4 regions of the Exiguobacterium sp. s39 genome follow, and region 4 is predicted to be linked to each of the others. Evidence: riboswitches for the same ligand, from Rfam matches in the RefSeq annotation. Region 4 holds a riboswitch; each other region holds the start of a gene.
The links. A riboswitch is a leader RNA that binds a small molecule or an ion and turns the genes downstream of it on or off. The one in region 4 is predicted to bind S-adenosylmethionine.

Region 1: it holds a riboswitch for S-adenosylmethionine, as region 4 does, so the genes downstream of both, KNQ11_RS13295 (Na+/H+ antiporter NhaC family protein) here and msrA (peptide-methionine (S)-S-oxide reductase MsrA) in region 4, are expected to answer to the same signal.
Region 2: it holds a riboswitch for S-adenosylmethionine, as region 4 does, so the genes downstream of both, KNQ11_RS11080 (methionine ABC transporter ATP-binding protein) here and msrA (peptide-methionine (S)-S-oxide reductase MsrA) in region 4, are expected to answer to the same signal.
Region 3: it holds a riboswitch for S-adenosylmethionine, as region 4 does, so the genes downstream of both, KNQ11_RS10205 (methionine ABC transporter ATP-binding protein) here and msrA (peptide-methionine (S)-S-oxide reductase MsrA) in region 4, are expected to answer to the same signal.

The regions. Positions count from the first base shown of each region.
Region 1 covers NZ_JACSNA010000003.1:12,120-20,249, forward strand. The annotation lists gene KNQ11_RS13270 (hypothetical protein) at 1-157, opposite strand, end outside; gene KNQ11_RS13275 (YwpF family protein) at 300-791, shown strand; gene KNQ11_RS13280 (histidine phosphatase family protein) at 788-1,378, opposite strand; gene KNQ11_RS13285 (alpha/beta hydrolase) at 1,396-2,385, opposite strand; gene KNQ11_RS13290 (metal ABC transporter solute-binding protein, Zn/Mn family) at 2,555-3,568, shown strand; SAM riboswitch class I at 3,638-3,742, shown strand; gene KNQ11_RS13295 (Na+/H+ antiporter NhaC family protein) at 3,824-5,134, shown strand; gene KNQ11_RS13300 (hypothetical protein) at 5,178-5,381, opposite strand; gene KNQ11_RS13305 (aldo/keto reductase) at 5,539-6,351, shown strand; gene KNQ11_RS13310 (hypothetical protein) at 6,691-7,152, opposite strand; gene KNQ11_RS13315 (alanine/glycine:cation symporter family protein) at 7,239-8,130, opposite strand, start outside.
Region 2 covers NZ_JACSNA010000001.1:2,143,374-2,151,503, forward strand. The annotation lists gene KNQ11_RS11065 (M20 family metallopeptidase) at 1-896, opposite strand, end outside; gene KNQ11_RS11070 (MetQ/NlpA family ABC transporter substrate-binding protein) at 919-1,737, opposite strand; gene KNQ11_RS11075 (methionine ABC transporter permease) at 1,757-2,407, opposite strand; gene KNQ11_RS11080 (methionine ABC transporter ATP-binding protein) at 2,397-3,425, opposite strand; SAM riboswitch class I at 3,512-3,615, opposite strand; SAM riboswitch class I at 3,865-3,966, shown strand; gene KNQ11_RS11085 (alpha/beta hydrolase) at 4,034-4,792, shown strand; gene KNQ11_RS11090 (thymidine kinase) at 4,865-5,479, opposite strand; gene KNQ11_RS11095 (DedA family protein) at 5,663-6,313, shown strand; gene KNQ11_RS11100 (type B 50S ribosomal protein L31) at 6,350-6,595, opposite strand; gene rho (transcription termination factor Rho) at 6,687-8,060, opposite strand.
Region 3 covers NZ_JACSNA010000001.1:1,952,379-1,960,508, forward strand. The annotation lists gene KNQ11_RS10190 (MBL fold metallo-hydrolase) at 1-81, shown strand, start outside; gene KNQ11_RS10195 (alpha-glucosidase) at 346-1,956, opposite strand; gene KNQ11_RS10200 (aminotransferase class I/II-fold pyridoxal phosphate-dependent enzyme) at 2,105-3,292, shown strand; SAM riboswitch class I at 3,355-3,460, shown strand; gene KNQ11_RS10205 (methionine ABC transporter ATP-binding protein) at 3,545-4,558, shown strand; gene KNQ11_RS10210 (methionine ABC transporter permease) at 4,548-5,213, shown strand; gene KNQ11_RS10215 (MetQ/NlpA family ABC transporter substrate-binding protein) at 5,241-6,056, shown strand; gene KNQ11_RS10220 (GNAT family N-acetyltransferase) at 6,116-6,613, opposite strand; gene KNQ11_RS10225 (CAP domain-containing protein) at 6,701-7,579, opposite strand; gene KNQ11_RS10230 (hypothetical protein) at 7,930-8,130, shown strand, end outside.
Region 4 covers NZ_JACSNA010000002.1:274,160-282,289, forward strand. The annotation lists gene paaX (phenylacetic acid degradation operon negative regulatory protein PaaX) at 1-540, shown strand, start outside; gene KNQ11_RS12875 (gamma carbonic anhydrase family protein) at 597-1,136, opposite strand; gene KNQ11_RS12880 (NAD(P)H-dependent flavin oxidoreductase) at 1,228-2,166, shown strand; gene KNQ11_RS12885 (DMT family transporter) at 2,304-2,732, shown strand; gene KNQ11_RS12890 (Crp/Fnr family transcriptional regulator) at 2,748-3,416, shown strand; gene KNQ11_RS12895 (DMT family transporter) at 3,429-3,911, shown strand; gene KNQ11_RS12900 (MFS transporter) at 4,172-5,392, opposite strand; gene KNQ11_RS12905 (winged helix-turn-helix domain-containing protein) at 5,407-6,006, opposite strand; gene msrA (peptide-methionine (S)-S-oxide reductase MsrA) at 6,236-6,766, opposite strand; SAM riboswitch class I at 6,861-6,964, opposite strand; gene KNQ11_RS12915 (M20 metallopeptidase family protein) at 7,027-8,130, opposite strand, start outside.

The DNA of each region.
Region 1 (8,130 bases), on a different contig from region 4:
CACTTCCACTAATGAGTAGCAAACAGGCAATCAGGAGCGCAATGCGATATGCAAGCGTCGGGCGGTCTGTCGGTTCAGCATGCCAATACATGATGATATGGTGGGCAAGTAGAACGATACCCAGGATTCCTAATATTCCAATGAGTACTTGCGGCATAATGAACGATCCTCCTGTTTAGTAGTATCTAGTCTTATTTAAACATAGTTCATACGAATTTCGTCAGGAAAAGTTTCCCGTCTTACATTCCTCACGGTATACTGTAGGAAAATCGTAAGCGATCAAAGGAGGGCATTTTTTCATGAAAACCTTTAAGTTATGCACATTACGCATTTTAATGGATGAGTCAGGACGTGATACGACGATTCCCGTCGCCATTCAGGACGGATTGACGGTCAGTACCGAACAGACGGCACAGTGGGTTGCAGAAATCGTCGTTCCTCCGACGGATCAGCCGATCGTCGATGAATTGTTCACAAAACATTTACGTGCTTTGATTGAAATCACGATCTCACGACCTGATAATGACCCTGCCGCGATGATCGTCACGCCTCTTGAACGGACTGTCTTAAGCGAAAACGTCTCGTATGTCTTCACAGGTAAGATGGTCATGATGAAAAATGATTTATCTGAATCGATCTTACGCGAAGTCGTCGAAGATGGATTCGCTGGCGAAGAACTCGTTCAGGAGTATAAGGATCGTCGTTCAAAACGTGGTGCCCATATCACAAGTATCGCTAAAGAAACGTTCAAACAATATTTGACAGAGCATCCGAACACGCCCGTCTCTTAAGGTTTTTCGACCTCGTCCGTGATGTGGTCCGCTACGTTGATTCGATCAATCGTATAGCGATCCGTATGATGGATATAATTCGCACACGCGTTTTTCAAAGGTGTCCGGTAACTAAATGTCGCGTCAATCGATGATAATGCTGCCTTGATCGTATGCGAGTGACAGACGATTAGAATTCGTTTCCCTTCATACATGCGTGTCACTTCCTGTAGCGCCTCGAACACGCGATCCTGGATGGCTTGTTCCGTTTCAAGACCCGGCACAAGCGTCGTATCGTTCGCTTGAACGGCCTCGTAAATCGCTGCGACTGGTTCACCGGAAGCGGCTCCGAATTCGCGTTCGACAAGTCGCTCGTCTGTAGCTGTAATCGCTAAACCAACAGCACGACCGATGATTTCTGCTGTCTCAACGGCACGCGACAAGGGACTTGCTAACAAGACATCCCACTTTTCATTCGATAGATAAGCGGCACTGAGTTCCGCTTGTCTTCTTCCTGTTGCATTCAACGGGATATCTTCTCTTCCCTGAATCCGTTCGTTTAAGTTCCAATCCGTCTGACCATGCCGTACTAAACAAATTTCAGTCATGTCTCTGTCTCCCTCATTTAAGAAATATGACTGATTGTATCATGTTTTCCATTCGCAAGTTGTCGCGGTGGCAACAGTAGTACCTGGCAGGTGAAACGTTCAATTCGTTCAAGCAATCGCTCGATCTTTAACGGATTTTCCGTCTGAGCGAAACTGGCAAGTGAGTGGGTGCCATTCGGAAAGGAAAACAAACGAACATCTGCTCCGACATCTGCTCCCTTCTCAACGAAATGCAAGGCTTGAGAAAATGGGACGATTGGATCTTTTTTACCGTGCAAGAGCATGATGGGCGGGGCATCCGATGTTAGGTGCGTGACGGGTGAGACGTGCGTCATCAGCTTACGCCATTCTTCTCGTCCCCCCTTATAGAACTTAATGTGGGCAATCCAAGTTTGAATGAAATTAAACAACAAAAAGTTCGTCGGTGGATATAAAGCGATCACACCACTGATCAATGGCATGTGCCGCTCATCGCGCTCACCAACGAAAGCAGATGGGGCAAGTGCCGTCGTCAGCATGAGTGCGGCTCCAGCTGAGTCTCCCCATACCATCATCCGTCCTCTTAGAATGCGAAGACCCTCTGCTTCCTTATTCAAAAAACATAACGCATCCCGTACATCTTCGAGGTTATCCGGAAAATAACTGCCCTCTTCGAACAAACGATACTCAATACTACAGACGGCAACTCCGAGTTCAAGCAGACGGTCGACGATTGGACTAAAGCAAAACATGTCATCGCGCTCTCCACGAACGAATGCACCACCGTGTGCATAGATGGCAACTGGAAACGGTCCTTCTCCCGGTGGATAATAGAGATCGAGCTGTAAGATGCGGTCTCCCACCTGTTTGTAGGTGAGCGTCCGCGGTGCAAGTTGTTTTTCTGTGAGTGGCAAGGCGGGTTCGGTCCATCGAAGCAATGCACCATAATTGTTCCAGATACTCGCTCCCGCTGCTGCCGTCGTCAATAACGCAGCTCCCCCCATTAGCCATGCAGTTTCACGTTTCACTTGATCACCTCCAAAAGACGTGCCAGTTTCTTCACTTTATTATCCTTCTACCCCGTTTTAAAAGAAGTCGAACGTCTCGGTATTCGTACTTGACGCTTCACCAGCGTTCCGCTATAGTGAGAAAGTCCAAATCGGAATAATTACGTTTTAATAATGGAGGTATCATATAATGAAAAAAATCATTCCTGCTTTAACAGTCGCTTTCGCAAGTGCAAGTGTTCTCGCTGCTTGCGGTTCGAATACCGATTCATCGACTTCAGATAAAACCCAGACAGAAGTCTATGCATCAACGTTCGCGACGGCTGCTATTGCCCGCGAAATCGGAGGGGATCAAGTCAACGTCAAGATGATCGTCCCACCTGGAGCAGACCCCCACTCTTACGAGCCGACGTCAAAACAACTCACCGAGATTGCTAAGGGCGACTTGTTCCTCTTAACCGGTACGACGCTCGAGCCGTATTCGAAAAAAATCCAGGAGAGTCTAAAAGGCACGGATGTCCGCTTCGTCGAGACGAGTAAGGACGTCAACTTGCTAGAATCGGATGCTACACTTCATGCACATGAAGAAGAAGGGCATACAGAAGACGAACACGCTCACGAAGAAGAAGGGCATGATGATCATACAACGGACGAACATGCGCATGAAGAAGAGGGGCATGACCACGGAAAATACGATCCACACGTCTGGCTCGACCCTGTCAACGCAAAAGCAATGGCACGTTCGATCACAAGCGCTTTATCAAAAGAAGCTCCAAAAGACAAAGCAACGTTCGAAAAAAACTTGAAAACGTTCGATCAGCAAGCTGATGAATTGGACGAACAATTTAAACAAGCCGTCGCTGATGGATCGAAAAAAGAACTTCTCGTTACGCATGCCGCTTATGGTTACCTCGCAGAACGATATGGTTTCACACAACTGCCGATTGCGGGAATTTCTCCTTCCGATGAACCGTCACAAAAGCAACTGGCCGCTTTAGTGAAAGAAGCACGGATGCATGATTTGAAATACGTCGCGTTCGAAGAGACGGTCTCACCGAAGGTCGCACGTGTCATCCAAAAAGAAATCGGAGCTGAATCCGTGACGATTCATAATCTAGAGTCGGTCACGAAAGCGCAACAAAACAGCTCGTATTTCAAGTTGATGGAAGAAAACGTCCAAACATTGAAAAAGGCACTTCAGTAAAGTACAGTTGACACGCGTTACTCAATGCGGTACGGTAAGAAACGTGTTTTACAACAATTGAATGACTTCTTTTTATCGCGAGAAACGGAGGGACTGGCCCAATGATGTTTCGGCAGCGGACGATTTGATTCGTACTGTGCCAAATCCAGCAAGCGAAAGCTTGAGAGATAAGAAGAGCGTCTTTATTTCATAAAGACCTCCTTCTTTCTTGCGAAGGGGTCTTTTTTTGTATCTTTGAGAAACGAGGTGTCAACAATGAATGAAACGATCACGCCTAACAAATGGGCACTGCTTCCCCTCGTCGTATTCCTAGTTCTCTTCATCGGAGCCGGGATCTTCTATGACGACTTTTACAAATTTCCGATCCTTATCGCCGCACTGATCGCTTTGATTTTTGCTGCAATCACGACGAAAGGATCCATCAATCAAACGGTCGAACGAATCGCAACGGGTGCCGGAAATCCTGATATCATGATCATGGTCTTCATCTTCTTACTAGCCGGTACGTTTTCTGGAACAGCAGAAGCAATCGGCGCCATCGATGCGACCGTTAATGCTGCTTTGACGTTCCTACCTCCGTCGCTCCTCATGAGTGGTCTGTTCATCATCGCTGCCTTCATCTCAATGGCAATGGGGACATCGACTGGAACGATTGCTGCACTCGCGCCAATCGCCTTCGGTATTCATGAAGCGACAGGCATCAACGTTGCGATCGCAGCGGCTGCTGTCGTTGGTGGATCGATGTTCGGCGATAACTTGTCGTTCATCTCGGATACGACGATTGCCGCCGTCCGGACCCAAAAAACGAACATGCGCGATAAATTCCGGACGAACTTCATGATCGTCCTACCGGCTGCTATTTTGACGGTCATCCTACTCGCATTCGTTTCTGGTTCTGGTGACGTCGTCGAAGCAAAAGCATTTGAATTCTACAAGTTGATTCCATATCTCGCTGTCATCGTCCTTGCACTATTTGGCGTCAATGTCATTCTTGTCTTAATTGGTGGTACGTTACTCACCGGCATCATCGGTATGATTGATGGTAGTTTCGGCTTGAGTGGCTTCGTCCTCTCGATGTCTGAAGGAATGATGGGCATGGCGGAGATCTCCATTTTGACGCTCCTCATGGGTGGTCTCGTCAGCTTGATTACGTTCAACGGTGGAATCGCCTTCTTAAAAGAGACGCTGACACGCAAGATTTCACAGCGTCGTGGTGCCGAATTCAGTATGGCGGCACTCGTTAGTGCAACGAATCTCGCGACTGCAAACAATACGATCTCGATTCTCGTCGCTGGACCACTGGCAGCTGAAATCGCCGATACGTATGAAGTCGATCGAAAAAAATCGGCGAGTATCCTTGATATCTTCTCTTGTGGTATTCAAGGCATCATTCCGTATGGAGCACAACTATTGATCGCAGCAGAATTGACGAAAACGGCTTCACCGGAACTGATTCCGTATCTGTTCTATCCGTTCCTCCTCTTCGTCTGTGGATCAATTGCCATCTTCTTCGGCTTACCACGCATGAAGAAGACAGCGACGAAGCAAGAAAAAATTTCTTCGTAACCATAAAACAGGTCCAATCGCGTCGACGATTGGACCTGTTTTATTATTTATTCTGCTTCGCTTGTCGTTCTAAGATTAAGTAAGCGATTGCCGGAAGCGGGAACTGAACGAGTCCAGCGCCTCCCCACACCCATGGATTACGTCCTGACTTTCGCGCACTAAGAAACAGACCCACTGCCTGCGTTACTAACAAGGCGCCAATGCTAAGCCAAGTACATTTGGATAGCTTTTTATTCTTTTGAGCCATCTTTTCTCCCCCTCTTTTAACACACGATTAAATCTCACGATTCTTTTCTATTTTACCTTATTTCATTCCTCCATGAGCATGGAAACGGACGTCTTCGTTCGTTCATGCTAAACTAAACGAGCAAATCTAAACTACGTTTTATGAGGAGGAGTAACACATGCAATACGCAAAACTTTCAAACGGTATTACGATTCCCCAAATCGGATTCGGTGTCTGGCAAGTAGATGAAGAGACAGAAGCACCTGCTGCTGTCGCTGAAGCATTACGTGTCGGCTATCGTCATATCGATACGGCTGCTGTCTACAAAAACGAGCGCGGTGTCGCAAAAGGAATCAAGGAAAGCGGCGTGAAACGTGAGGATCTCTTCTTAACGTCAAAAGTCTGGAACGATGATATTCGTGCCGGTCGGACGAAGGAAGCATTCGCAGAATCGCTCGAACGTCTCGAAACAGATTATCTTGACCTCTATCTCATCCACTGGCCGGTCGAAGGCTATATCGAAGCGTGGAAAGCAATGGTTGAACTGTATGAAGCAGGCAAGATCAAAGCGATCGGTGTCTCGAACTTCAAAGAACATCACCTCGATACATTGGCAGAAGAGGGCTTGATGGCACCAATGATCAACCAAGTCGAGTTGCATCCACAATTACCGCAACACGAACTGCACGAATACTTGCAAGATCACAACATTCAAGTCGAAGCATGGAGCCCACTCATGCAAGGGAAATTCCTCGAAATCAACGATTTCAAGGAAATCGCAGAGAAACACGGCAAGACACCTTCACAAGTCGTCTTACGTTGGCATCTCGACAACGGCATCGTCGCTCTTCCAAAATCCGTTACACCAGCACGCATTGCGGAAAACTTCGACGTCTTTGATTTCCAACTCGATGCTGATGATCTTGAGAAAATTGATCGTATCGCAACGGATGTCCGCCTCGGACCGGATCCGGACGAAATCGATTTTTAATCTGGCGATTCACATAAAAGATGAGGCTGACTCAAAAGTCCGTTTCCACAAAGAGAAGGGTGGCAGAACGATGATCTGCCACCCTATCTCGTAACAAAAAGAATGACGCGTTTCACGCAACTCCTACAGGAAAAAGCGCATCTTTGCGCTGTAAGACAAACAAGACCCGTTTTCCTGCTTGAATAAAGCAGGAAAATTGGCTTGTGTCTCGTCTGAGTAAAGGGCGTGAAAAGACGCGGCATTCTTTTTTGAGTCAGCCTCTTGATTCATCTGAACGACGAGAGACCCGTTTCCAGTCTACGACTCGGAAGCGGGTCTCTTTTTTATGCTTTAAGCTGTTCAGACATAATAAATTAAAATCGTATCTTCCGCTTCTTCTGCCTTTTGAAAATAGGCACGTAAATCGGCGAACTGTTCCCAGATATCCTCGAATTCGCCCGGTGTTCCGGCTTCATCATGAATCGAAGCGAGTGCCCGTTGATCAAAATTCCGCATCACCTCAGCCGAGATGATGAGGAGTGGCAAGGGCAGAATACCGACAATCGCCGCTTTCTCCTCATTGACGATCAACTCTTCGCCAACGATCGCTCGTCCCAGGTTGTAATGTGTGTCTTGATCAATATAGATATCGATTTGATTCATCAAATGATAGATGGCGTTCGTCTGTTCGAGGGCGAACAATTGTTCATGATCGGGTTGTGTCTCATGAATGAATAAAATCCAATCCATGATGATGTGGGGATCGTTTCCGAACGACTCCCAGACCGCATCCGTGACGCGGACGAAATGTACGTTTTCCATTCTCCCCCTCCCTTCTGTACTCTGTATTCCCTTTTTAAATTCGTTCTATACAAAAAAAGAGCCAGATTTCTCTGACTCCCTTTTCCTTAAATTGCTTTTTCGTCTTTTTCTGATTCTTGCCATGCTTCAAGCGTATCTTTCCCTGGCAAGTTCGGAATCGAGTCCGTATAGAATCGTGGCTCTTTTCCAGCTTTTCGTTGCCCGACATAATCTTCGAGCGCTAGTTTCGCGATTTTCGAGAGACGGAAGATCGCATACAAGTTAACGATCGCCATCAGTCCCATAAAGATATCTGCTAATGCCCACACGAGGTTCGCCGATTCAACGAGTGAACCGAAGACGATCATGACGAGAACGAGTACACGATACGCCATCAAGACTTGTTTATTTTCACGGATGAAGTTGATATTCGATTCACCGTAGTAGTAGTTTCCGACGACAGAACTAAAAGCAAAGAGGAAAATCGCGACGACCATGAATCCTGTCGCGAGTGATCCCACTTGTGATGCGAGCGCACCTTGCGCTAAGTCGATCCCAGCTACCGGTTGACCACTAGCATCCTTTGTTGCCACTCCACTGACGAGAACGATCATCGCTGTCGCCGAACAGACCATCAACGTATCAACGAAGACCGCAAACGATTGAATCAACCCTTGTTTGACCGGGTGAGAGACTTCCGCTGTTGCCGCCGCGTTCGGCGCTGAACCCATACCGGCTTCGTTCGAGAACAAACCACGACGAATCCCGTTCAAAAGTGCTGCACCTACTGCACCACCTGCGAGTGTCTTGAATTCGAATAGACCTTCTTGGAAGATCAATTTAAAAATACTTGGCAGTACTTCAAGATTCGTAGCCATGATGTAGAGTGCGATCAGAATATAACCACCGGCCATGATCGGTACGAGGAACGACGCGACGGTTGCGATACTACGGACGCCACCAAAGATGACAAGTGCCGTCAGCACGACTAGTCCGACC
Region 2 (8,130 bases), on a different contig from region 4:
AGACGGTCGAACGTCCGGTTGAAGACGAGGTTATCGACTTCATTTTGGAAGGCGATGACATCGAGCGTCGCCCCAGTCGCGAGTGCCGCGCCTTGGGCGACGGCTTTGACTTTTTCCGTGACGGCATTTAATCGTTCCCGTGTCGTTGCCCGGATGAAGAAACGTGCTTTTGCGTATTCCGGGATGATGTTCGGCGCATCGCCTCCATGCGTGATGATCCCGTGGATCCGGACATCGTCTGGTAACTGCTGACGTAACGCATTGATTCCATTGAAGAGTTGAATGACAGCGTCGAGGGCGTTGATGCCTTCTTCCGGTGACGCCGCTGCGTGTGCCGGACGACCCGTAAAGGCAAAGTCGAGCGGATCGACCGCAAGGGAAGAACCCGTGATCCGTGTTTGACCCGACGGATGGACCATCAAGGCTGCATCGATCCCTTCCAGCAACTGATGTTTGACGAAACTGCCTTTCGCACTACCGTTCGGTCCACCTTCCTCGGCCGGCGTTCCAAGCACGACGACACTCCCGCCGACTTCATCGAGTACTTTACTGAGCGCGATCGCCGCTGCGACGCTCGTCGTGCCGATGATATTATGACCGCACGCGTGACCAATACCCGGCAACGCATCGTATTCAGCAAGAAAGGCAATCGTTGCGCCTGGTCGGTCGCTCGATTTCTTCGCGAAGAACGCGGTATCGTGCCCCGCGACGCCGAGTTCTACTGTAAAACCTTCCGCTGTTAGACGCTCCGCATGGAGCCGCGAAGCAAAGAATTCCTCGTTCCCGATTTCCGGCGTTGCATGAATCCGATGACTTGTCTCAAGATACGATTCCCGTTTTTGTTCGATGTCCTGTTCAATCGTCTCTACCCATGTCGTGCGTACTGGTGTCGTCATACTATCCACTCTCCTTTTGAAATTATTCGCCGATATCGCTCAGTGGAACGAACGTCGGGATCGTACTGCCTTTATATTCTTTTTTGATGAAGGCCGCGACATCTTTTTGTTGATACAGCGATGCGATTTTTTTCAGTTCTTTTTTGTTCTTGTCTTCCGTCCGTGTCGCGATGATGTTGATGTATGGTTGTGCTGTCTCGTTCTCATGGACGATCGAGTCCTTGATCGGGTTGAAGCCAGCGTCAACGGCAATGCCATTGTTGATGATTGATGCCGCGACGTCCGGTAAGACGCGTGGCGTTTGCCCGGCGATGATCGGAACGATTTTCAGCTTTTTCGGATTCTCGACGATCTTATCGACCGAACCGTTGCCATCGAAGTCGTCCGGTAGCTTGATCAGACCTGCTTCTTGCAGTAACAAGAGGGCACGTCCCATGTTCGTCGCTTCGTTTGGAACAGCGATTTTTCCGCCATTTGGAATGTCTTTGACGTCCTTGTATTTATCCGAGTAGATCCCCATCGGTGCGATGACAGTCGTCGCAATCGGCGATAGCTTCAAGTTATGTTCTTTCTTGAAAGCGTTGAAGTAGGAAATCGTCTGGAAAGCATTGGCGTCGATCTCACCCTCAGCCAGTGCCATGTTCGGCTGGACATAATCGGAGAACTTGACGAGTTCGATTTTGATGCCTTCCTTCTCTGCTTTTTTCGCGACATAATCCCAAACTTGTGTGTCTGAACCGCTGACACCGAGCTTGATCGTCTTTTCGTCTTCTCCTGATGCTGCGCACCCGGCAAATAAAATCGTCGTGAGTGTTGCTCCAATTGCTACTGCTTTTTTCATGGCTGAATCGCTCCCTTGATTAATGTCTTCTAATTTTTCGTGCGACGATGTTGCCTGTCGTCTGTAAGCCTTGGACTAAGATGACGAGAATCCCGACCGTGATGATCATGACTTTCGTGTCGAATCGTTGATAACCATAGGTGATCGCTAAGTCACCGAGACCACCGCCTCCAATCGCACCTGCCATCGCTGACGCCCCGATCAAGCCGACCGTCGCGATCGTTAAGTTCAGGATGAGTGAACCGAGTGCTTCCGGTAGGAGGAAGCGGAAAATCGTTTGAAACGGTGTTGCGCCCATCGCTTCTGCTGCTTCAAGAACGCCTTTATCGACTTCGAGTAAAGAACTCTCGATCAGACGCGCCATGTACGGTGCAGCGTAAAAGACGAGCGGGACGATTGCGGCTTCGGTTCCGATCGACGTCTGGACGATCAACCGTGTCAACGGGATGATCGCGACGAGTAAGATGATGAACGGAATCGAGCGGAAAATATTGACGATACTGTTGAAGAACGTGAACAGCGGGACATTTTCAAGCAATGCGCCTTTTCGCGTGACTACAAGCAGGATCCCGAGTGGTAAACCGATCAATGTCGAGAATAAGAGCGAAACGGATACCATCGTCATCGTCTGTAAAAATGCTGTCCAGATATCACTGTAGTTAACTAGCATGGGCAAGTACCTCCTCGACCGTCACCTGTGCCTGATCGATGTAGTGTAACGCTCGTTTTACTTCAGCCGGCTCACCGATCAGTTCAACGAGCAGAGTGCCAAACGGTGTCTCCTGCAACTCCGTGATGCTACCGTGCAAGATGTTGACATCGACGTCAAAGCGTTTCGCGACTTGTGACAAGAGCGGCTGCCCGGTGTGATGTCCGAGGAAATGAATCTTATAGATCGGATTCGCATTCCGGGACTCGATCAACTGGCGAATCGATGCTGGAATCTCGTCGTGCATGACGGAGCGAACGAAGTTTTTCGCTGTCTCGGTCTTTGGATTCGAAAAGACGTCGAAGACCGTTCCTGACTCGATCAACTTTCCAGCTTCGATGACGGCGACCCGGTCACAAATTTCACGAATGACGCCCATCTCGTGGGTGATCAAGAGAATCGTGATCCCGTACTCCGCATTGATACGTTTTAATAACTGGAGAATATGATGGGTCGTTTGGGGATCGAGTGCTGACGTCGCTTCGTCACATAAGAGGACGGAAGGTTGCGTCGCGAGTGCCCGGGCGATACCAACGCGCTGTTTCTGCCCACCCGACAATTGATCCGGATAATGATCCGCCTTGTCAGCGAGATCGACGAATTCGAGTAACTCCGTCACCCGGCGGCGAATTTCGTCTTTCTTGACGCCTGCGAGAACGAGTGGTTTCGCGACATTCGTAAAGACCGTGTTCGCATTCAATAGATTGAAGTGCTGAAAAATCATCCCGATCCGTTGTTTTGCATGGCGCAATTTTTTTGGAGACAGTTGCGTTAAATCTTCTCCATCGACCGTCACCGTTCCTGACGTCGGTCGTTCTAATAGATTGACACAGCGGAGCAGTGAACTTTTTCCGGCACCGCTAAAGCCGATGACACCAAAGATTTCGCCTTTTTCGATCGTCAGGTCGACACCGTCGAGCGCTGCGATCGTCTGATCTTTCGTGACGTACGTTTTTTTGACTTGATGAAATGCGATCATTCCGTTTTCCCCCTTCATTCAACAAAAAAGGTCCCTTCTTGAGAAACAAGAAGAGACCTGGATCCGCACAGTGGCAGAATCCACTCCACTCATCTCTCAGACATCTGTCTGATGGAATTGGCACAGTGCTCATAATGAGTCTGTTGCCGAGGTTTCGTAGGGCCAGTCCCTCCACCTCTCTGGATAAGTATTGCGGTATGAAATTCGTATGTGTGTTGTTGCGTTGTTGCTTATGTCGTAAAACTAATTTTTACATTACGGGTCGAAACTTTAAAAGTCAACCAACTTTGCAAAAATAATCCATTTGTCGCATATCGATGGATGAACAAGTTATGAGTTAGCTTACTCAACGGATCATGATTCGTCAAGAAAGATTTGACAAGTCATTTTTGGTCGTGCTACCATCGTTTCAATGATTATTCCGACAATTCCAATATGATATTTATCAAGAGTGAACGAGAGACCTGGCTCTATGACTTCACGGCAACCTGCAATCTGTAAGGTGCTCCGACCAGCAAAGCGCGGCTTTGGATGATACGGTGAAAAACTCGTGGGCGTCCAAGCAGTGACGTCGACGAGTTTTTTTCATGAATGGAGGAAAAATAGTAATGATGAACTATCCTGTATTGACTGGTGCTGAAGCGTTTTATTTTCAAGGGGGATCGATCGGCATTCTAATCTGTCATGGTTTTAATGCCACTCCGCAAAGTGTCCGCGACGTCGGTGAAGCATTCGCTGCTGAAGGTTTTACCGTCTATGCCCCGCGCTTACGTGGACATGGAACGAACGTCCGCGAGTTTGAACAATCGACTGCTCGATGTTGGAAGCAAAGCCTGAAAGACGGCTATGAACGTTTACAAGAAACATGCGATCAAGTCTTCGTCATCGGTCAATCGATGGGTGCGACGCTTGCACTGTCACTCGCCGCTGACGGCATTCCGTTCGCCGGCATCATTACGATCAATGCCGCACTCTCCGTTCCATCCTATGAAGCACTTTCGTTCGAGGACGGTCCAGAGTATTTACCAGAAGGCGCACCGGACATCAAACGGTCTGCTTTCGAAATCATCTATGACCTCGTTCCAAGTCGTTGTGCGTTCGAACTCGTCCGTCTGATGGATGAGACGAAAGGACGCCTCGGATCGATCCTTCTGCCGACATTAATTCTCTACTCGGCGACCGATCACGTCGTTCCGCCGTCGAGCTCGGATTATCTGCATCAGCACATCGGAACGAATGATAAACGAAGCTACTGTTTACTGAACTCGTACCACGTCGCGACCCTCGATCATGATCAGGATTTGATCGTTCGTGAGACGATCCGTTTTATCGAACGCTCAAGCCGGTTCTCACAGGAAACGGGATAATAAAAAAACAGCTATTCACTTAGAAGCGAATAGCTGTTACATCAAAGGACGACCGCGACCGGTTCGTCTTTTTTAATTTTCTTGGTGCTGCACCGATTGGAGCGGCTTCGGTTTTCCAGGCACCTCATGGCAATGGCGGCACCGTGGCTCATACGATTCTGAAGCGCCGACTAGAATGATCGGATCATCGTAGTTCGCTGGTTTTCCATCAATCAACCGTTGTGTTCGGGAAGCCGGATCACCACATGAAAGACAGATGGCTTGCAGCTTCGTCACGAATTCTGCGCGCGCCAGTAATTCCGGCATCTTGCCGAATGGCTCTGCCCGGAAATCTTGATCAAGACCCGCACAAATGACACGTTTTCCGTCTTGTGCGAGTGCTTCGATGACTTGTACGATCTCATCATCAAAGAATTGAACTTCATCGATTCCAACGATTTGTGTTTCCTCCGCTACTGCTGCGTAGAGATCACGACTCGTCGCCATCGGAATCGCCACGACGGAGTTGCCGATATGAGAGACGACATGCTCTTCATGGTACCGGTCGTCGATTGCCGGCTTGAATACTTGAACGGGCAGTTTGCCGTACTGCGCCCGTCTGACACGACGAATCAACTCTTCCGATTTCCCGGAAAACATACTGCCACAAATTACTTCGATCCAGCCGTACTGATTTATTACATGCATCATCGTCCGACACCGTCCTCTAAAAATAGTCACTTTAACGAGTATAGCCCGAAACGGTATCGAGAAAAAGGGTTGACTTCCGGAAATCAAAATTCATTTTTTCTTTACCTAGAATTTTTGTCCTTTCATTCCAACCGTCCCCTATTTCCTGTACACTGAAGAAGAAGACTCTCACGAAAGAAGGTGTCCCCGATTCATCATCTCTTACATGACATCCTGCACCAATATGGTGCCCTTGGTCTCTCCGTCCTTCTCGCAGGTGGTATCGTGGGATTGCCGGTTCCTGATGAGACCCTGCTCGTCCTGTCCGGTTTTTGGATGCATCAAGGCAATCTACCACTCGTCGGTACGATTCTCGCCGCTTACGCCGGCAGTTGTATCGGGATGACGATCAGCTATTTACTCGGATTAAAACTCGGTATGCCACTATTACACCGCGTCGGACCGAAAATGCGTATCTCAGAAAAACATATTCTTTCCGCTGAAGCCGGATTTCGTCGTTACGGGAAATCGGTCTTGATCATCGGTTACTACATACCTGGTCTCCGCCAACTCTCCGCCTTTTTTGCAGGTGTCTCGAAAATGCCGTTTCGCGTGTTTGCGAGTTATGCGTATACAGGTGCGTTGATTTGGATCAGCGTGTTCTTAGGCGCCGGCTACTTCGTCGGTCGTCATCTCTCGTTCCACAAAGTCATGGACTATATCTTGGCACATCCGGAAGTCATGCCGTATTTAATCGGGATTGCCGGTGGAATCGCCTTCTCCTTCGTCTTGAAGACGTATCTCGCGTATCGTTCACAATTCAGTCTATACAAAAACAGCCTGCTTCCATAATGGAGGCAGGCTGTTTTTTTAAGAACCAACAAGTGATTACTTGCGGCCGTATTTTTTGTTGAAGCGATCGACACGACCATCTGCCGCATTGAACTTTTGACGACCTGTGTAGAATGGGTGCGAGTCTGAAGACACATCCACACGGATGAGTGGGTACTCGTTACCATCTTCCCAAGTGATCGTTTCGTTCGAAGAACGAGTAGAACCGCTTAAGAATTTGTACTCAGTCGTTGAATCCATAAATACTACTTTGTTGTAGTTAGGGTGAATTCCTTGTTTCATGGTTGATTTCTCTCCTTCCGCCCTGGTTCATTTGCTGAGCCAGAGTAAGTTACCTTCCTATACTAAACGATTTTTTTACGCGTCGCAATAGTTATTTTTCCGTCGTCGTTTCCTTCTTGACGGTACGCGGTTTAGCCGGTGCGCGTCGGACCGTCTTCTTCTTTTCTTTCTCGAGTTCAACGAAAAATTCTTCATTATTTTTCGTATCGCGAATCTTACGCAGGAACGTATCGACGAACTCGTTCGACTCATTCATCGTCCGGCGAATCGTCCAAAGCGCATCGAGTTGCTCTTTCGGAAGCAACAGTTCTTCCTTCCGTGTACCGGACTTCCGAATGTCGATCGCTGGGAAGATCCGACGCTCTGACAGCTTACGATCAAGATGCAACTCCATGTTGCCCGTCCCTTTGAATTCCTCATAGATGACGTCATCCATGCGCGATCCTGTCTCAACGAGAGCTGTCGCAAGAATCGTCAAACTACCACCGTGTTCGATGTTTCGCGCTGCCCCAAAGAATCGTTTTGGCTTATGGAACGCAGCCGGGTCGATCCCCCCTGAGAGCGTCCGACCGCTTTGCGGTACCGTTAAGTTATAGGCCCGTGTTAGACGTGTGATCGAATCCATCAAGATGACGACATCCTTCTTGTGTTCGACGAGTCGCATCGCCCGCTCGAGGACAAGCTCAGAAATCCGGACGTGGTTGTCTGGTGTTTCGTCAAACGTCGAGCTGACAACGTCTGCTCCCGGAACCGAGCGCTCAATATCTGTTACTTCCTCAGGTCGCTCATCAATCAAGAGAATGATCAGTTCGACATCCGGATGATTCTCCTGAATCGAATTTGCGATTTCTTTGAGGAGTGATGTCTTCCCTGCTTTTGGTGGTGCGACGATCAAACCACGTTGACCAAACCCAACCGGTGCGATCATATCCATGACACGAACGGATAGATGGCGTGGTTCTGTCTCAAGTCGCATTAGACGATCCGGATAGATCGGTGTCAGTGCCGGGAAGAATAGACGGTTACGGGCTGTATCCGGTGCTTCACCGTTGACGGCTTCCACGCTAAGTAATCCTTGGAACCGTTCGTTTTCCTTCGGCGGACGGACTTTACCTGTGACGACATCACCATTACGTAGATTAAAGCGTCGGATTTGAGATGCTGCGATATAAATATCTTCAGAGGATTGGGAATAATTGATAGGACGAAGGAAGCCAAAGCCACCATCGTTTTGCATTTGTGGATTGCCAGGGATGACTTCGAGTACCCCTTCGAGGAAATAAAGACCAGTCGATTCAGCCTGTGCTTTTAAAATCTTGAACATCAACTCGCGTTTACGGGCTTCCCGGTATTGTGGGACATTCTTCGTCTTTGCGATTTCATAGAGTTCTTTTAATGTCAGTTGGCTCAATTGAGCCAGTGTATAGGAGCGTTCTGGTTTATCTTTTTTATCAGTTGTTGGCATGTTCTTCACCTATTCTTTATAAATTCAACTGCATTCAGCATACTTCCATACATACATCAGGAGGTATGTA
Region 3 (8,130 bases), on a different contig from region 4:
TACGAGATGCGCCAAGCTGTCGATCGATTCTCTCAGGTCTTACAGACGAAAAAATCATCTCTATTCAAATCACACACTTAAAACGGGACTGTATCATAAGTCAGTCTTTCCAAAGATAAGGGTGGCAGAATGAAAACCTGCCACCCTTATCTCATAACAAAAAGAATGACGCGTCGCACGCCACTCCTACAGGAATAAGCGCATTTATGCGCTGTCAGAGACAAACAAGACCCGTTTTCCTACTTGAATGAAGCAGGAAAACTGGCTTGTGTCTCGCCTGAGGAAAGGGCGTGAAAAGACGCGTCATTCTTTTTTTGAGTCAACCCCATTTTTTCGTCCAGTGGTTCAATTCTGTTCTGCAACAGAATAACGATAGACGCGTGCTTCGTAGGGACGCAAGATATCCGGGCTATCCGGATAGCTTGATACGAACAATTTTTCATGCGGTAAAATGAGGGCGGTCTGCATCGGTTCATCATGTACGTTGAGGACGATCCGCCAGACCTCTCCCTCTAGTTCCCGTTCATAAATATAGAGATACGGATCATGGAGTGCTAAGTCTCGGTACGTGCCGTAAACCATGATCGGATGTTGCTTTCGCATCTGAATCAGCGACTTGTAAAAAGCAAGCACGGACGATGGATCGGCTTCTGCCTGCGCAACATTGATGTCCTTATAATTCGGGTTGACGGCTAACCATGGTTTCCCACTCGTAAAGCCAGCTGCATGTGTACCGTCCCACTGCATCGGTGTGCGGGAGTTATCACGGGCGAGTAACTGCATCGATGAGAGTACGACCTCCGGGTCCTCTCCGCCAGCGACGCGCTCCGCGTATCGATTTCGAAAGGCGACGTCTTGATAGAGCGACGGATCCGAGAAGCGAATCCCCGTCATCCCGATCTCTTCTCCTTGATACACGTATGGAATGCCCGGTAACGTATGCAACATCAAACCGAGTAGTTTTGCGCTCTCGACGCGGTATCGTTCACTGCCGAAGCGCGTCACTTGTCGTGTATGATCATGGTTGTTGAGAAACTGTGAATTGACGCCTAGTGGGTATAAGACATCGTACCAGCGTTTCTGAATTTCCTTGAACCGTAAAAGATCCATCGCCTCCATATCGTCCGCGATCTCGAAGTGAAACAGCGTCCGAAGTTCTTCTCGATCTTCACTGACATATAACAGCCCGTCTTCTGGACCAACGAACGGAATCTCACCGACTGTGAATAACTCTTTCCCCGCAAGGACGTTCGCATGCATCTCCTGCAAGAAGTCATGTACGCCGGGCTGATTTCCAAGGTACGATAGATCAAACGGATTGGCGACATCCTCGAACGACCGTTTTTTGATCAAGTTGATGACATCCATCCGGAAGCCGTCGATCCCTTGAGCGATCCACCAGTTCATCATATCGTAGATCGCTTGCCTCACAGCTGGGTGCTCCCAGTTTAAGTCGGGCTGTTCTTTTGCGAAGGAATGAAAATAATACTGCCCGCGCTCTTCACTCCACGTCCATGGGCTTGGCGCAAAGTACGAGCGCCAGTTGTTCGGAGGCGTCTCTTTCGTGCCATCCTGCCAGATATACCAGTCATCCTTATCGTTGATCCGCTCCCGCGACTGACGGAACCAGTCATGCTGGTCACTCGTATGGTTCACGACTAAATCGAGAATGACCTTCAATCCACGGGCATGAGCGGACATGATCAACTCCTGGAGATCCCCCATCGTTCCCGCTTTTTCCATGATCTCGTAATAATCGGCAATATCATAGCCGTTATCGACGTCCGGGGAACGATAACACGGATTCAACCAAACGACATCGACACCAAGTGAAGCGATGTAATCGAGCTTGTCGATGACACCTCGCAAATCACCGATCCCATCTCCGTTCGAATCCTTAAAGCTACGCCAGTAGACTTGATAGACGACTGCCTCTTTCCAGTTAGCTCGCTTCATCTTCCCACTCCTCTCCCTACTCTTTATTCCCGCTCCACTTATCTGTACCTGTTTATCCGACAATTTTTTTGAATTTCGAAAAAGTTCTTTTCTTTTGACTGAATATTCGTTATCCTTGACGACAATACCACGAAGGAGGCATTCATCCATGAAACATTTCGCTCCATCCATCGCCATTGATCGGCTTCCTGCTCCCGTCTTCGCTGAGCTCGCAAACCGAATCGGTGCTGTAAAAGCTGCCGGACACGATGTCATCACACTTGGTCAAGGAACACCCGACCAGACGACGCCTGTACATATCCTCGATGCCTTAAAACAAGCCATCGACGAGCCAACGAACCTTCAATATCCACCGTTTCGTGGACATGATTTTCTAAAACAAGCCGTCGCTAGCTTTTACGCGACTGAGTTCGGTGTCACAATCGATCCAGCAACGGAAGTCGCGATTCTGCTCGGCAGTAAAGCCGGAATCGTCGCTTTACCGCAGACGATCGTCAACCCTGGAGAAGGAGTCATCGTTCCGGATCCAGGATACCCGGATTACCTGTCTGGTGCCGCACTCGCTGGCGCTTACCCGATCACGCTTCCGTTGCTCGAGAAAAACGGCTTCTTACCCGATTACGACTTACTTGATACGACGGACGTCGAGCGTGCCCGGATGTTGTTCCTCAACTACCCGAGTAATCCGACGGGTGCGACCGCGACGGCAGAAGCATTCGAACAGACAGTCGCTTTCGCCGATGCCCATGATATCTGTGTCGTCCATGACTTAGCATACGGCGGCATCAGTTTCGATGGTCCGACGCGAAGCTTCCTGCAGACGGAAGGGGCAAAAGACGTCGGGATCGAGCTATTCTCACTCTCAAAACGCTTCAACATGTCCGGCTTCCGGATTGCCTTCGCGATCGGAAATCCGTCCGTCATCTCAAGCATCGAAACATACCAAGAACATCTCTACGTCAGTGCCTTCACACCGATTCAGCATGCGGCGACCGTTGCCCTCACGAGTGACCAAACGTGCGTCCGCGAGTTAAGTAGCTTGTATGAAACGCGACGCGATGCGTTGTTCGCAAAACTCGATGCGATCGGTTGGAGTGGACCACGCCCGGGCGGTTCCTTCTTCGTCTGGCTTCCTGTTCCAGAAGGTTACACGTCCCAAAGCTTCACCGATCACCTGCTTGACGAAGCACACGTCGCCGTGACCCCTGGATCATTCTTCGGCGAATACGGTGAAGGCTACGTCCGGATTAGCTTGATTGCTGACGTCGAACGTCTCGAAGAAGCCGTCGATCGAATTGGAACGCTCAACCTGTTCCGGACACCTGTTGCGGAATAATTCTGAAAAAACATTTGACAGATGGGAATCATTTCCGTTAAAGTAAATCCCAACAGCATAACTACTTATCGAGAGCGACCGAGGGATTAGGCCCAACGACGTCCGGCAACCACCTGTAAGGAACGGTGCCACATCCTACAGAATGATTTTCATTCTGAGAGATAAGTTACGAAATCTTACACTTTCGTCGCTTTTTTCTGGTTGCTCTGCTACTAGGAAAAAGCGACTTTTTTTGTATGAGGAGATGAGCGGATGATTGAATTCAAACACATTACAAAACGGTTCGTTCGAGACCGGACCCCGATTTTTGCATTACGGGATGTCGATTTGACGATCCAAAAAGGAGAAATCTTCGGAATCATCGGTGAGTCTGGTGCCGGTAAAAGTACGTTGCTTCGCCTGATCAACGGGCTCGAGCATCCAACACAAGGAACCGTCAAGGTCGACGGTGTCTCGCTCGGCGGGATGTCAAAAGCAGATTTACGTCAACTTCGCTTGCGGACAGGAATGATCTTTCAGCATTTCCAATTGATCCAGTCACGCAACGTCGCGGATAACATCGCTTTTGCACTCAAGGCCGCTGGCGTCAAACGTGCAGATTTCCCGGAGCGAATTCGCGAACTCGTCTCGCTCGTCGGACTTGAAGGATTTGAGACGAACTTCCCGAGTCAATTAAGCGGTGGGCAGAAACAGCGCGTCGGGATTGCCCGGGCACTCGCAAACAATCCGACCGTCTTGTTATGTGATGAAGCGACATCCGCTCTTGATCCCGTTACGACACTACAGATTCTTGAACTGCTGAAGGATTTGAATGAACGACTCGGATTGACGATCGTCCTCATCACGCATGAGATTGATGTCGTCAAACAGATTTGCCATCGCGTCGCGGTCATGTCGCAAGGTGAAGTCGTCGAAGTCGCCTCAACCTATGACTTGTTCAGTCAAGCTAAGCATCCGGTGACGCAACATTATGTCGATACGGCATTACAAATCGAATTGCCGGAACGCATCTTACAGGCAACCCCAGGTAAGATCATCCGCTTGCAGTTCACAGGCGAGAAGACCGGTGAAAGTACGTTATCAGAAGCGATCCGCCGTTACGATATCTCAGTCAGCATCTTGCACGGCAAGGTCGACTACATTCAAGACGTCGCCTTCGGTGTCCTGATTGTCAGCTTGACGGGATCATCCGATCAAATCGCTCCTGCCCTTGACTGGCTCGCGACGGAACTTCACGCACTCGAGGTGATTCAGGATGTGGCTTGATCGTATTCAAACGATGTTACCGGAGCTCTTGAAGGCACTCGGCGAGACAGCATGGATGGTTGGTATTTCACTTGCTTTCGCATTGGTCGTCGGGATTCCGCTCGGAATTCTCTTGTTCGTCACCGACCGGGGATTATTTTTTCAAAACCTTGCCGTCCGCCGTGTTCTTGACTTCGTCGTCAACATCGTCCGGTCGCTACCGTTCATCATCTTGCTGGTTGCCCTCATTCCATTAACGAAGTTCTTACTCGACAATACGATCGGTCCGACGGCAGCGTCCGTCAGCCTTAGTGTCGCAGCGATTCCGTTTCTCGCGCGCCTTGTCGAAACATCACTCCGCGAGATTCCTCCTGGTTTGATTGAAGCAGCAGAAGCATGTGGGGCGAAACCCTTGCGGATCATCGTCAGTGTCCTCTTACCGGAAGCACTCCCTGGCATCATTCAGGGCATCACATTAACGACGATCAGCTTAATCGGCTTCTCAGCGATGGCTGGTATCGTCGGCGGCGGTGGTGTCGGTGACCTCGCGATCCGTTTCGGTTACTATCGCTACGATAATCTCATCATGATCGTGACGATCGTCGTGCTCATCGTCATCGTTCAAAGTATTCAAGCACTTGGCAATCAACTGGCGCGAAAAACAGATAAACGCTAATCATACATACAAAGGGAGAGTGGAATCATGAAAAAACGATATGCCTTTTTAGCAACAGCCTTACTTGGTGCAGGAGTCCTCGCGGGATGTGGAGACAGCAGTGCTGATGAAAAAGACAAGACGATCAAGATTGGTGCGACGAGTGGTCCGTATAGCGACATGGTCAAACAAGCGATCCAGCCGCAACTCGAAAAGAAAGGCTATAAAGTCGAAATCGTCGAGTTCAGCGATTACATCCAACCGAATATCGCCCTCGGTAGCGGGAACATCGACGCCAACTTGTTCCAACACTCGATCTATCTCAAGACGTTTTCTAAAGAAAAGAACCTCGATTTAAAAGGACTCATCACGGTTCCAACAGCACCGATGGGACTATACAGCAAGACAGCGAAGACACTTGACGACGTCAAGACAGGTGCTGAAGTCGCGACGCCGAATGATCCGACGAACCAAGCACGAGCACTGAACTTACTTGCGGAACAAGGCTGGATTGAACTGAAGCCGGATGTCGATCCACTAACCGTTTCAGAGAAAGATATCGTCAAGAATCCGAAGAAACTCGTCATTAAACCACTCGAGGCGGCTCAATTGCCACGCGCCGTCGAAAGTGTCGACATTTCAGCCGTTCCAGGGAACTTCGCACTTGCTGCGAAATTCGACTTACTTGATGCGTTAGCGCTTGAGACGATGGACGAACAATACCGTAACCTCGTCGCTGTCCAAACGAAAGATGCGGACAAACAAGTCGCAAAAGACTTAAAAGCAGCCGTCGAATCGGACGCTTTCAATACAGTCATCGAAAAATCATTCAAGGGCTTCAGTAAACCTGAATGGGCAAACTGATGTAAAAAACGACCGGAATTCAACGAGATCACCTCTCTTTGAATTCCGGTCGTTTTGTGTTAGAACCGATACCACATCAGTTCTTCATCATGATAGGTATCATCGATTTTCAGCGCCCGCGGTTCAATCGCGTATGATTCAAAACCAAGTGATCGATACAACGCTTTAGCAGCTTCATTCGTCCGGACGACCGAGAGATGGACTTGCTCAATCACAGGATGCTGCTTTAATGTACGTAATGCCTCTTGTACGAGTTGTCGTCCGACCTGTTGCTTTCGGGCGCTTGGCGCGACGTACATCGCAAATAGATTCGCTCGATGTCGCATCTTGAACGGCTCTAAGTTGACGATCGTGACGACACCGACGAGTTCATTTTCATGAAACGCACCGAACGTCATCGACTGTTCGCTTTCAAGACGAGTTGCGTACCGTTCGATGGGTCGATCTTTTTCTGCTTCGTAATCAGAACCGAATGCTTCCGGATGGTTTCGTAAGGCTTCTAACCGCAATGCTTTGTAACGAGTTGCATCTTCAACCGTCAATTGATGTATTTTCAACTGCTCCACCCCCTGCCTGTAGTATAGTACAAACCGCCCTACGAAAAAGAGGACGACATCGAGCGATATCGTCCTCTATTCTTCTATTTAAGGTGTTCGGAAATTAATCGTGAAGTACGGTGAATTATCTCGGAATGCTACACCGACATCCGCCTGCTTGAAGCTCTTTTGAAGGATGTTATCGCGGTGTCCTTTCGAGTTCATCAAGCCCCAATGCGCAGCAAACACGTTCGGATAGCCCATTGAGAGATTCTCACCGGCTCCCATGAACTTAATACCACCTTGTTCCATTCGATCGAACGGGTCACGCCCTTGTGGATCCGTATGCGAGAAGAAATTATTCTTCGCCATGTTTTCGCTGTGACCACGTGTGACCGGCTTCAGTGCCGTGTACGGTGCTAACGGATTCAACTTATAGTCGGCCCGTTCCCAGTTCATCAACCGAAGCATCAGTTTCTCATCTGTTGTTCGCAACGCATTCGATGCAGTACCGTAGAAGCCCTTTTTCTTCGCTTCGACGTCTTTTGGAATCGCAAGCGTTGCTTTGACCTTATTGCCGTCATGTTGATCGAAGAAATATGTCACGTAATTGCCTTTCTTCTCATAAACGGCGGCATGATCCAGATTCAACATGTAGTTCGTGTTGCCTTTACGGTAGGACTTCACTGCAGTCCACCCTTTTTTCTTCAAGGAAGATTCCGTATCCTTATTCAAGACCGCGCCTTGCGTCGTCACCCCGTTCTTGAAACGATACTTCCCGTAGTCCTTACCATCCTTCGTCAAGGCGACGAATTCCTCCGTTGATGTCCGTCTGACTTCCCAGTCGTATCCCGGATACTCACTGCTATATCGATCAATCAGCTTGCCGCCGCTTTTCGGGTAATCGGCTTCTGCTTGTTCCATTGGAATGTTTTCGTAGCCGAAAAAGGCTACTGCTGCTACTCCGATGATTAGCCATTTTTTCATGCCCTCGTTTCGCCTCCTTCTATTTCATTACCTTTATTTTAAAAGAAAATCATTCCTTCGAACAGTCATCGGCTCTCATTTGTCTAAATCACATCTTTCGTCCATAAATCCGACACATTTCATGAGAACGCTATCATTTAGACGTAATGCTTTTGTTTAGTCGATTCTTGAAAATATTTAGTACACATAATAAATGATTTTTCCCTTTTATTAAAATGTGTGAACATTCTTTTATTTCATTCTAAATGATTTTTGATTGCTCTCCGATTCTCGACTCGGTATCATTAGAATTCGTAAGCCAAACTTTCAATGCTTTTCCAAATAACATAATGATATGAAGGAGTTGACCTATGGTTTTACTGTATTTCATTTATGAATCCATTGCTTTTTTACCGATTCAACAATACTTATTTTCCGGCTGGATGATCCTTGTCGCGTTGACCGTATCGTTTAGCTTGGCTAATGCACATGAAGATGTCCGACTGAATCAACGGCTCGGTTTCGAGTTACTTGTTCCTGGATCGGGTATGCTACTTTCTAAGAAATTCATT
Region 4 (8,130 bases):
AAAGAACTGACGTGGAGTGGGTTTGGTAACTTATCGAACGGGGTTTGGATCTCACCGAACCCACTTGAAAAAGAGGCGGAACGATTGATCGCGTCGTACGAGATCGAAGAGTATGTCGATTTCTTCGTCGGTGAATACCACGGTCCGAAGCAGGATCAATCCCTCGTCGAGCGTGCGTTCCCGCTGGAAGAATTGCAGGAGCGTTACGAGACGTTCATCACGGATTACAGCCGGCAATACATCGTCCATCAAAGTCAGCTCCAACTCGGAGAAATGACGGATGAACAGTGTTTCGTCGAACGGACGATGCTCGTACATGAATACCGGAAGTTTCTATTCACGGATCCCGGATTACCGCAAGAACTGTTACCAGATGCGTGGAGCGGACATCATGCGGCGCTCTTGTTCGAACAATATTACCGATTGCTCGCACAACCAGCGAGTCGGTTCTTCGAATCGATCTTTGAAGAGACGCACGATGTGTCCCAACGCAGTGCCTCGTACGACGCGGCGGAACACCCGCTGTTTGCAGAGCGGTGAAGATTTATTCGAATGAAAAGAGCGGGACGGATCAGTTGATCCGCCCCGCATTCGTGTCATTCAGATGTGTTCTGTTCAGCGGATTCTGCGAGAATGTTTCGGAAGGCATATCCTTTATCGACATAAGAATCAATCGACTCCTGAATCATCGCAAGATCCGCTTCTGTTAGTTCACGCACGACCTTACCGGGTGAGCCGATGATCAGCGAACGGGGTGGGAAAACTTTTCCCGATGGAATTAGCGTATTCGCCCCGATGATGCATTCTTCACCAATCTCTGCGTGATCAAGAACGGTCGCACCCATTCCGACGATCGAACGACGTCCGATTTTGCAACCGTGTAAAATTGCGTTATGTCCAACCGTTACTTCATCTTCAATGACGACGGGTGCCCCTTCATAGAGATGAATCGTCGCGTTGTCCTGAATACTGCATCGTTTCCCAATTGTAATCGGTCCTTCGTCACCGCGTAAGACAGCGTTGAACCAGACGGTAGACTCGGAACCGATCGTGACGTCTCCGATCAGATAAGCACCAGGAGCGATGAATACATCGGAGGCAACGTTCGGATGAATCGATTGATACGGAATCTTCATAACAGAATGACCTCGTTTCTATAATAAGATGAACTGCTATTCATTCCATGTCAGTATAGCATGTGAGTGAAGTCGAGAACGGAGGAAAGATATGTTTCCGATTTGTGAGCTCTTTAAAATTCGATATCCTTTAATCCAAGGAGGAATGGGTAACATTAGTCATGCGGCGCTCACGGCAGCGGTGTCGAATGCCGGAGGACTCGGAACGCTCGGGTGCGGGACATTGTCGGTCGATGAAGTGTCGTCGCGGATTCACGAGACACGAATGCTGACGGATCAACCATTTGCCTTGAACATCGCGATTCGTGTGTCTCCCTATACGGAAGCACTGATTGATCTCGCGATCGCAGAAAAGATTCCGGTCGTCTCCTTGTCGGCAGGAAATCCGGCACCGTACATAGAGCGACTTCAAACTGCTGGCATCAAAACGATCGCTGTTGTCGCTTCAGTCAAACAGGCGTTAAAGGCAGAACAAGCAGGCGCTGATGTACTCGTAGCGGAGGGAGTTGAAGCGGCAGGCATCAATTCACCGCTCGAGTTGACGACGCTGACCTTGATTCCGCAACTCGTCGATCGGGTCAACATTCCGGTCCTGGCAGCGGGTGGGATTGGTGACGGGCGTGGATTGGCAGCTGTTCTGTTACTTGGTGCGGCGGGTGCCCAGCTCGGAACACGATTGATCGCGACGGAAGAGGCGAAGGTTCATTCGGCATACAAGGCGCACTTAATGGATGCGACCGATACCGATACACGCATCATCGGACGTTCCGTCGGATTCGTCCGACGTGTCCTTGATGGTCCTTACGTCGAACGACTCACAGCAGAGACACCTGCTGCTTTTCTTGATCAGACGAATGAGTCGTATCATATTACGGGCGCTCTTAAGGGTGATGAGGAGAAAGGGTATGTCAACGCTGGACTGGTTGCCGGATTGATTCATGATGTGCCGACTGTTGCGGAGTTGTTTACGCGCATGATGACGGAAGCAGAGGAACAGCTGAAGCAAACGACTACTCGTTTTACGACATGAGCATATAGTGAGGGACCCGTGATTCCACTTGTGGACAGCGGGTTTTTTCATGTTTTTTTGAAAATGGGACATTTGTCCTTTTCAAGTAGGGTACGAGTAAGGTCTACTCTAGTGTAGAGATTAAAGGAGGAGATGACGTGCAAGGAGTCGTGTTTGCTTTGATGAGCGGTCTGTTCATCGCCCTGCAAGGCATATTCAATGCGCGCCTTGCGACAGGGGTCGGACCGTGGTTGTCCGTATTGATCGTCCACTTTGTGGGTCTGATGGGTTGTTTAGTCATTTACAGTTTCGTACGAGATCGGAAAATCGGTGGCTTCCGTCAGTTACCGTGGATTTATGCGAGCGGCGGTTTGATTGGCGTGCTAGTCGTCGTAACGGAACTGACAGCAATCCAAACGCTCGGGATGACATGGGCAATGTGTTTATTACTCGTCGCACAGATTTTATGTGCTTTTGTGATTGATTTAAAGGGATGGTTCGGTGTCTTAAAAAAACAAGGAAATCGTGGTCAGTGGGTTGGTGTGGGTCTCATGCTTGCAGGAGTTGCGATTTTCTCACTTGCCTAAAGGGGGGAAATGAACATGGAAACCGTCATTCAACAGTATGGACTGGATACGATTTTGACGGAAGAGACGCGCGCTTGGTTGCGTCAAGAAACCTTCCAAAAAGGGGAACTCCTCTGTACGACAGGGGCAGCGATCGACCGGATGTACTTCATCGTCGCAGGCAAAGTTAAGATATCTGCTGCCTCGTCAGAAGGGAAACAACGGATTCTACGATTCAAGACACCACTGACAGTGATCGGTGACGCTGAGTTCATCAATGAACGGGAAGTGCTGAATACGGTCGAAGCAGTGACCGATGTCGAGGTGTTGAGCGTACCGTATGCGATTTTACGCGAGCACAATACAACGAACGTCTTTCTGCAATTCTTATTACGCACGATCACAGCGAAGTGGTATGCCGACTCGAAATCAGCGTCGCACCATGTGTTGTATACAGTTGAAGAGCGATTTGCAGGGTATTTGTTGTCGATCGCTTCTGAAGCCAGTGACAGTTTGTTTTATCAGGAGATGCGGACGTCGAACTTACATGACGTCGCCGACTGGCTTGGAACGAGTTATCGCCATCTCAATCGGATCATCACGAAATTATGTGAAGAAGAGATTCTCGTTCGACGACGCGGGAAAATCATCATCGTCGATCTGGAGCGGATTCGCGAGAAGGCGAACGGCAACAGCTATGAGTAGGGAGGAACGAACATGATAATAGGCATCGTGTGTGCCGTGTTGGCAGGGATGTTAATCAGTTTACAGACGGTATTGAATGCTCGGATGAGTGACGCGTTTGGCGCTTGGGCGACGACGACGCTGGTCTTCTTCGTTGGTTTCATCGGAGCAAGTGTCACGTATGTTCTATTTCGTGGCGGAACAATCGGACAGATTCAAAACGTATCGCCACTCTATTGGTTTGGTGGACTTGTCGGTGTCGGCGTCGTTTTTTGTGTCATGCGTGGGATTCAGTTGCTTGGTCCGTCCGTCGCAATCTCTGTCGTTCTGATTTCGCAGTTAAGCTTTGCTCTCGCTGTCGATACGTTCGGCTGGTTCGGTTTACCACAAATTGATTTATCATTCGGTCAGCTCGTCGGTCTCGCCGTCATGGTATGTGGGATCTTCGTTTTGAAACGGTATCAAGTCGTCGCGCCGGAAGAGAGGGCGAAGGATATACCGAAGCAAGTCTCTTAAAAAATCTGATACTAGTTCGATCGACTGACGAACGTTTCTGTCATCCTAGCTTTCCGCAGGCGGGAGGTAAGCCGCGTCATCCCGCATTCTATGCGATTTGCCGGGGCTTACCTGACCCTGACGAAAGCGCGACTCGCGCTTTCTTTCCCTGCAGGAGTCGAGGATGAACACTCACGTTCTAGATTGACTAAATAAAACATGCGCGTTTCCCGCTAATTCGATCGGGAGATTCGCATGTTTTTATGTGTTGTGACTTGATCTCAATCGAATAGATGAACCATTCGTCTTCTGAAGTAAAGCGAGAGAACAATAATGAGAAGACCACAGTACAACATGATTGTCGTGATCGAAACGTGAAACGACAGTAGAAACGAGAGGAGCGCGTAAGATAATGGAATGAGACCATTTGACGCGGCATTCACGACACTCATGACACGTCCCATCGTCTGTTCCGCACACTGAGACTGGATGAACGTAATGAAGCGAATATTGATGATCGAAGAAAGGACACCAAGTGATAACAGGATGATCAGGTACAACAAGATCTGCTGCGCTTGACTAAGCAGGAAGAGAAGCAGACCTAAGGCGCCAATTAATCGGACCGATGAGGTAAGCCCATTTACTTTCGTTTGCGTAAAACCACTCCAGAGCGCCCCTCCGAGCATTCCCATTTGATAAGCACCTTGCATATAACTTAAATCCATCGCATCTCCTTGGAGCACATCATGAACGAGTAAGGGGATTCCGAGTAAGAGTGGTCCAAAGAAAAAGAAATTGACACAGATGACAAGAAAAAGTGTCTGCTTGAGTTGCTGAAAGTGAAAAACGTAATGCAGCCCTTCTTTTAGTTCAAAGAGAGCTGAATGCTGAAGCAATCGCTTGATCTTAGATTCACGAATACCATACGTGAAAAGGAGCGTCAGACAGAGTGTCCCGAAAATTACGAGAAAGACGTGCGAGTAAGAAGAATAGCTGAGAATGACTCCACCAAGAATCGGACCTGAAAAGAGGGCGATTTGATTAGATGTCTGAATCAGTGAATTGGCTTTAGTGAGTTGTTCTTTCGGAACGAGCGTAGGAAGTAAGGAAGCATTCGCCGGCGAAAAGAATGCATCCACACTACCGAATAGAAAGGCGAATCCTAAAATCGTCAGCAATGTAAGCTGATCGGTATGAAGTAATGCGAGAATACAGAGAATGAAACTGATTCGTAAAGCGCTCGAGATGCGCATGATCGTCGAACGTTTATAGCGATCGGATAAGACGCCACCGAATAACATGAGAAAAATACGGGGTAACAAGGTGGCCATGAGGACGAATCCAAGATATGACGCCTGGTTTAGCGTATGGATGACATACCATTGTTCAACAAACAGATAGGTTGATAGGGAGAGGGCAGAGCACATACCGGACCCCCATAAAAATAAAAAAGATCGATTTTTAAACAGCGATTGTTGCGTATCCATTTCAATAGGCAGCATGTGGCACCTCCGGTTTAGACGTCGTCATTCTCAAATAGTGGTTCATCAATTGCAAAGGCAGTCGTCATGATATAGAAGTGTTTTTTATCTTTTTTGTCTAGTGAAGGGGACCGTGTGAACTCGTCTAATAGAGCACGATATTTTGTAGCAAACTGCCGAAAATCGGCTTCAGACATCGCCAGTTCCTTTTGAAGTGATAAGCTCATCCAGTCCTCGATGTTCGAAGATGAAGGAGAAAAAGTAGCTGTCGGAGCCGTAAGAACGCGTGTCTTTGCCCGGTCTAGTACCTCAAGATACGACTGCCGGGTCGCTTCATTCGTCTCGACGAAGTTCAGTAGATGATCGGCAGGAATGTATCCTCGAGCAATCGCTTGATAGTATTTCAATAGATTGCCGCCCTGTTCTTCCGTACGGACGAGACGAATCAAGTCATGCTTTTCAAGTTCCCGTACGTGATAGAGGACCTTCGCGCGGGATAACGTCAGCAAGTGGGCTAACTGATGTACCGTGTGTGGTTTTTCGACGAGAAACATGAGGATTTTTGTTCGTAACGGATCACTGATCACTTTTAACTGTTCATAGTTCTCTAACATGTGAATCGCTTTTTGTTCCATGCAATGATCTCCTTTTTAACCGGTTAATTTTTATTAACCGTAAAACAAAAGGCTTCTTTTGTAAACGATTACAAATTTATGTAAGGGTGTTGGTAAAGAAGACATCATTTTTTTACATACAAAAAAACTGATTCCACGACATCTCGATCATCCTCCACTTTTTACTGAAAGTAGGGTAAGAACGAGATGTTTGAAATCAGTTTCAGCTACTGTATATGGTTCGAAGTGATTAGACCGTCGTCGTATCTTTCCATTCCTGCTCGATGAAAGCATCGCGACCAGAAGCAGCACGATCTTTTTTATAGTGTTCTGGATTTTTCTTATGGAAGTCTTGATGGTACTCTTCCGCCGGATAAAATTCAGAAGCGGCATCGATCCGCGTCACGATCGGTTGTTTGAAACGATTGCTTGCAGCAAGGGCGTCACGGGAAGCGATCGCTGCTTCGTGCTGTGCATCCGTATGATAGAAGATCGCTGGTGCGTACTGCGTGCCGCGATCTTGGAATTGACCTTCTGCATCCGTCGGATCCGTTTGTGGCCAGTAGAGTTCGAGCAGACGCTCGTACGGGAACAGGCTCGGATCAAACGTGATTTGGACGACTTCGAGATGTCCCGTCGTTCCTGTTTTGACTTGCTCGTATGTCGGATTGTCGACGTGTCCGCCCATGTAACCTGATACGATTCCCTCGATTCCTGGTAATTCTTCAAACGGTGTCACCATGCACCAAAAACATCCACCTGCAAATGTTGCTTTTTCCATCTGTCTCTTCCTCTCCGTGGGAAATCCCCATTGTATGTCTGACAGCGAGAAAACGAAAACGACTCCTTCGCTTGGTTGCAAAAGGAGTCGCCGCTTTTTATCAACCAAAGCTTTCGCTTTGCTGGTCGTAGCACCTTGCTATGCGCAGGTTGCTGGGACGTCATCGATCCAGATCTCTCGGTCCACTCTTGATAAGGGTATATGAAGTTGATGTCATTCGTTATCATTGTTGTGATGATACCATTCACACAGAAATAAAGTCAATCCTTAGGTTTTAAGGCACGTAAAACCGTCGCTCCAAGTGTCTTCGCACCAATCAACAACGCCTGTTCGTTGATTTCGTACTGCGGATGATGCTGTGGATAGTTGACGCGACCGTCCGTATATCCGGAGCCAGTGAAGAAATAACTTCCCGGGACATGTGTTAGATAATGCGCGAAGTCATCCGCAGCCATCATTGGTGTGAGTGCCCGGACGGATGCTTCCGGTAAGAAAGAAGCGGCTTCCTGAACAAGTTTTGTCTCGTCCGGATGATTCCAGAGCGCCGGGTAACCCGTCGTGAAGTCGATTGAATAGGTAGCACCGATGCCGGCACATGTCGTTTTGGCGACAAGATCGACTTCTTGCCGGAGCTGATGCCGCAATGTCTCATTGAACGTCCGAATTTCACCGACGATGCGTGCTTCACCCGTGACGATGTTCGGTGCCGTTCCCGCATGGAAGGATCCGATTGCGAGAACAGCCGGCTCGAACGGATCGACCCGTCGACTGACGAGATGCTGTAAGTTACAGACGAGCTGCGCTCCAGCGACGAGCGCATCTTTTGTTTTGTGCGGTGCTTGCGCATGTCCACCTTGACCATGAACGATGATTTCGAATTCGTCGATTGCACATAATGTATGTCCTTCCCGAAACCCAATCGTACCGACTGGTAAATCATTTTCGAGATGTGTCGCAAAAATCGCATCGACATCTTCGAGGACGTCGGCTTCGATCATTTGGATGGCTCCGCCAGGAAAGACCTCTTCTCCATGCTGATGGATGATTCGAATCGTTCCTTGCAATTGATCGCGTAACGGATAGAGTGTAGCAGCCAGGGCCATCACCATCGCCGTATGTCCATCGTGTCCACATGCATGCATGACACCGGGATGGATCGACCGGAAGGCAAGCGTCGTCTCTTCTTGAAGTGGTAAAGCATCGAAATCTGCACGGACCGCAATCGTCGGACCAGGCTGTTTGCCTTCGATCGTCGCGACGACACCACGACCTCCGACGGCTGTTTGATAAGGGATGCCCTGCTCCGCGTAAAAGTTTGCAATTCGTTCTGGTGTGCGGACTTCCTGGAAAGAGAGTTCCGGATG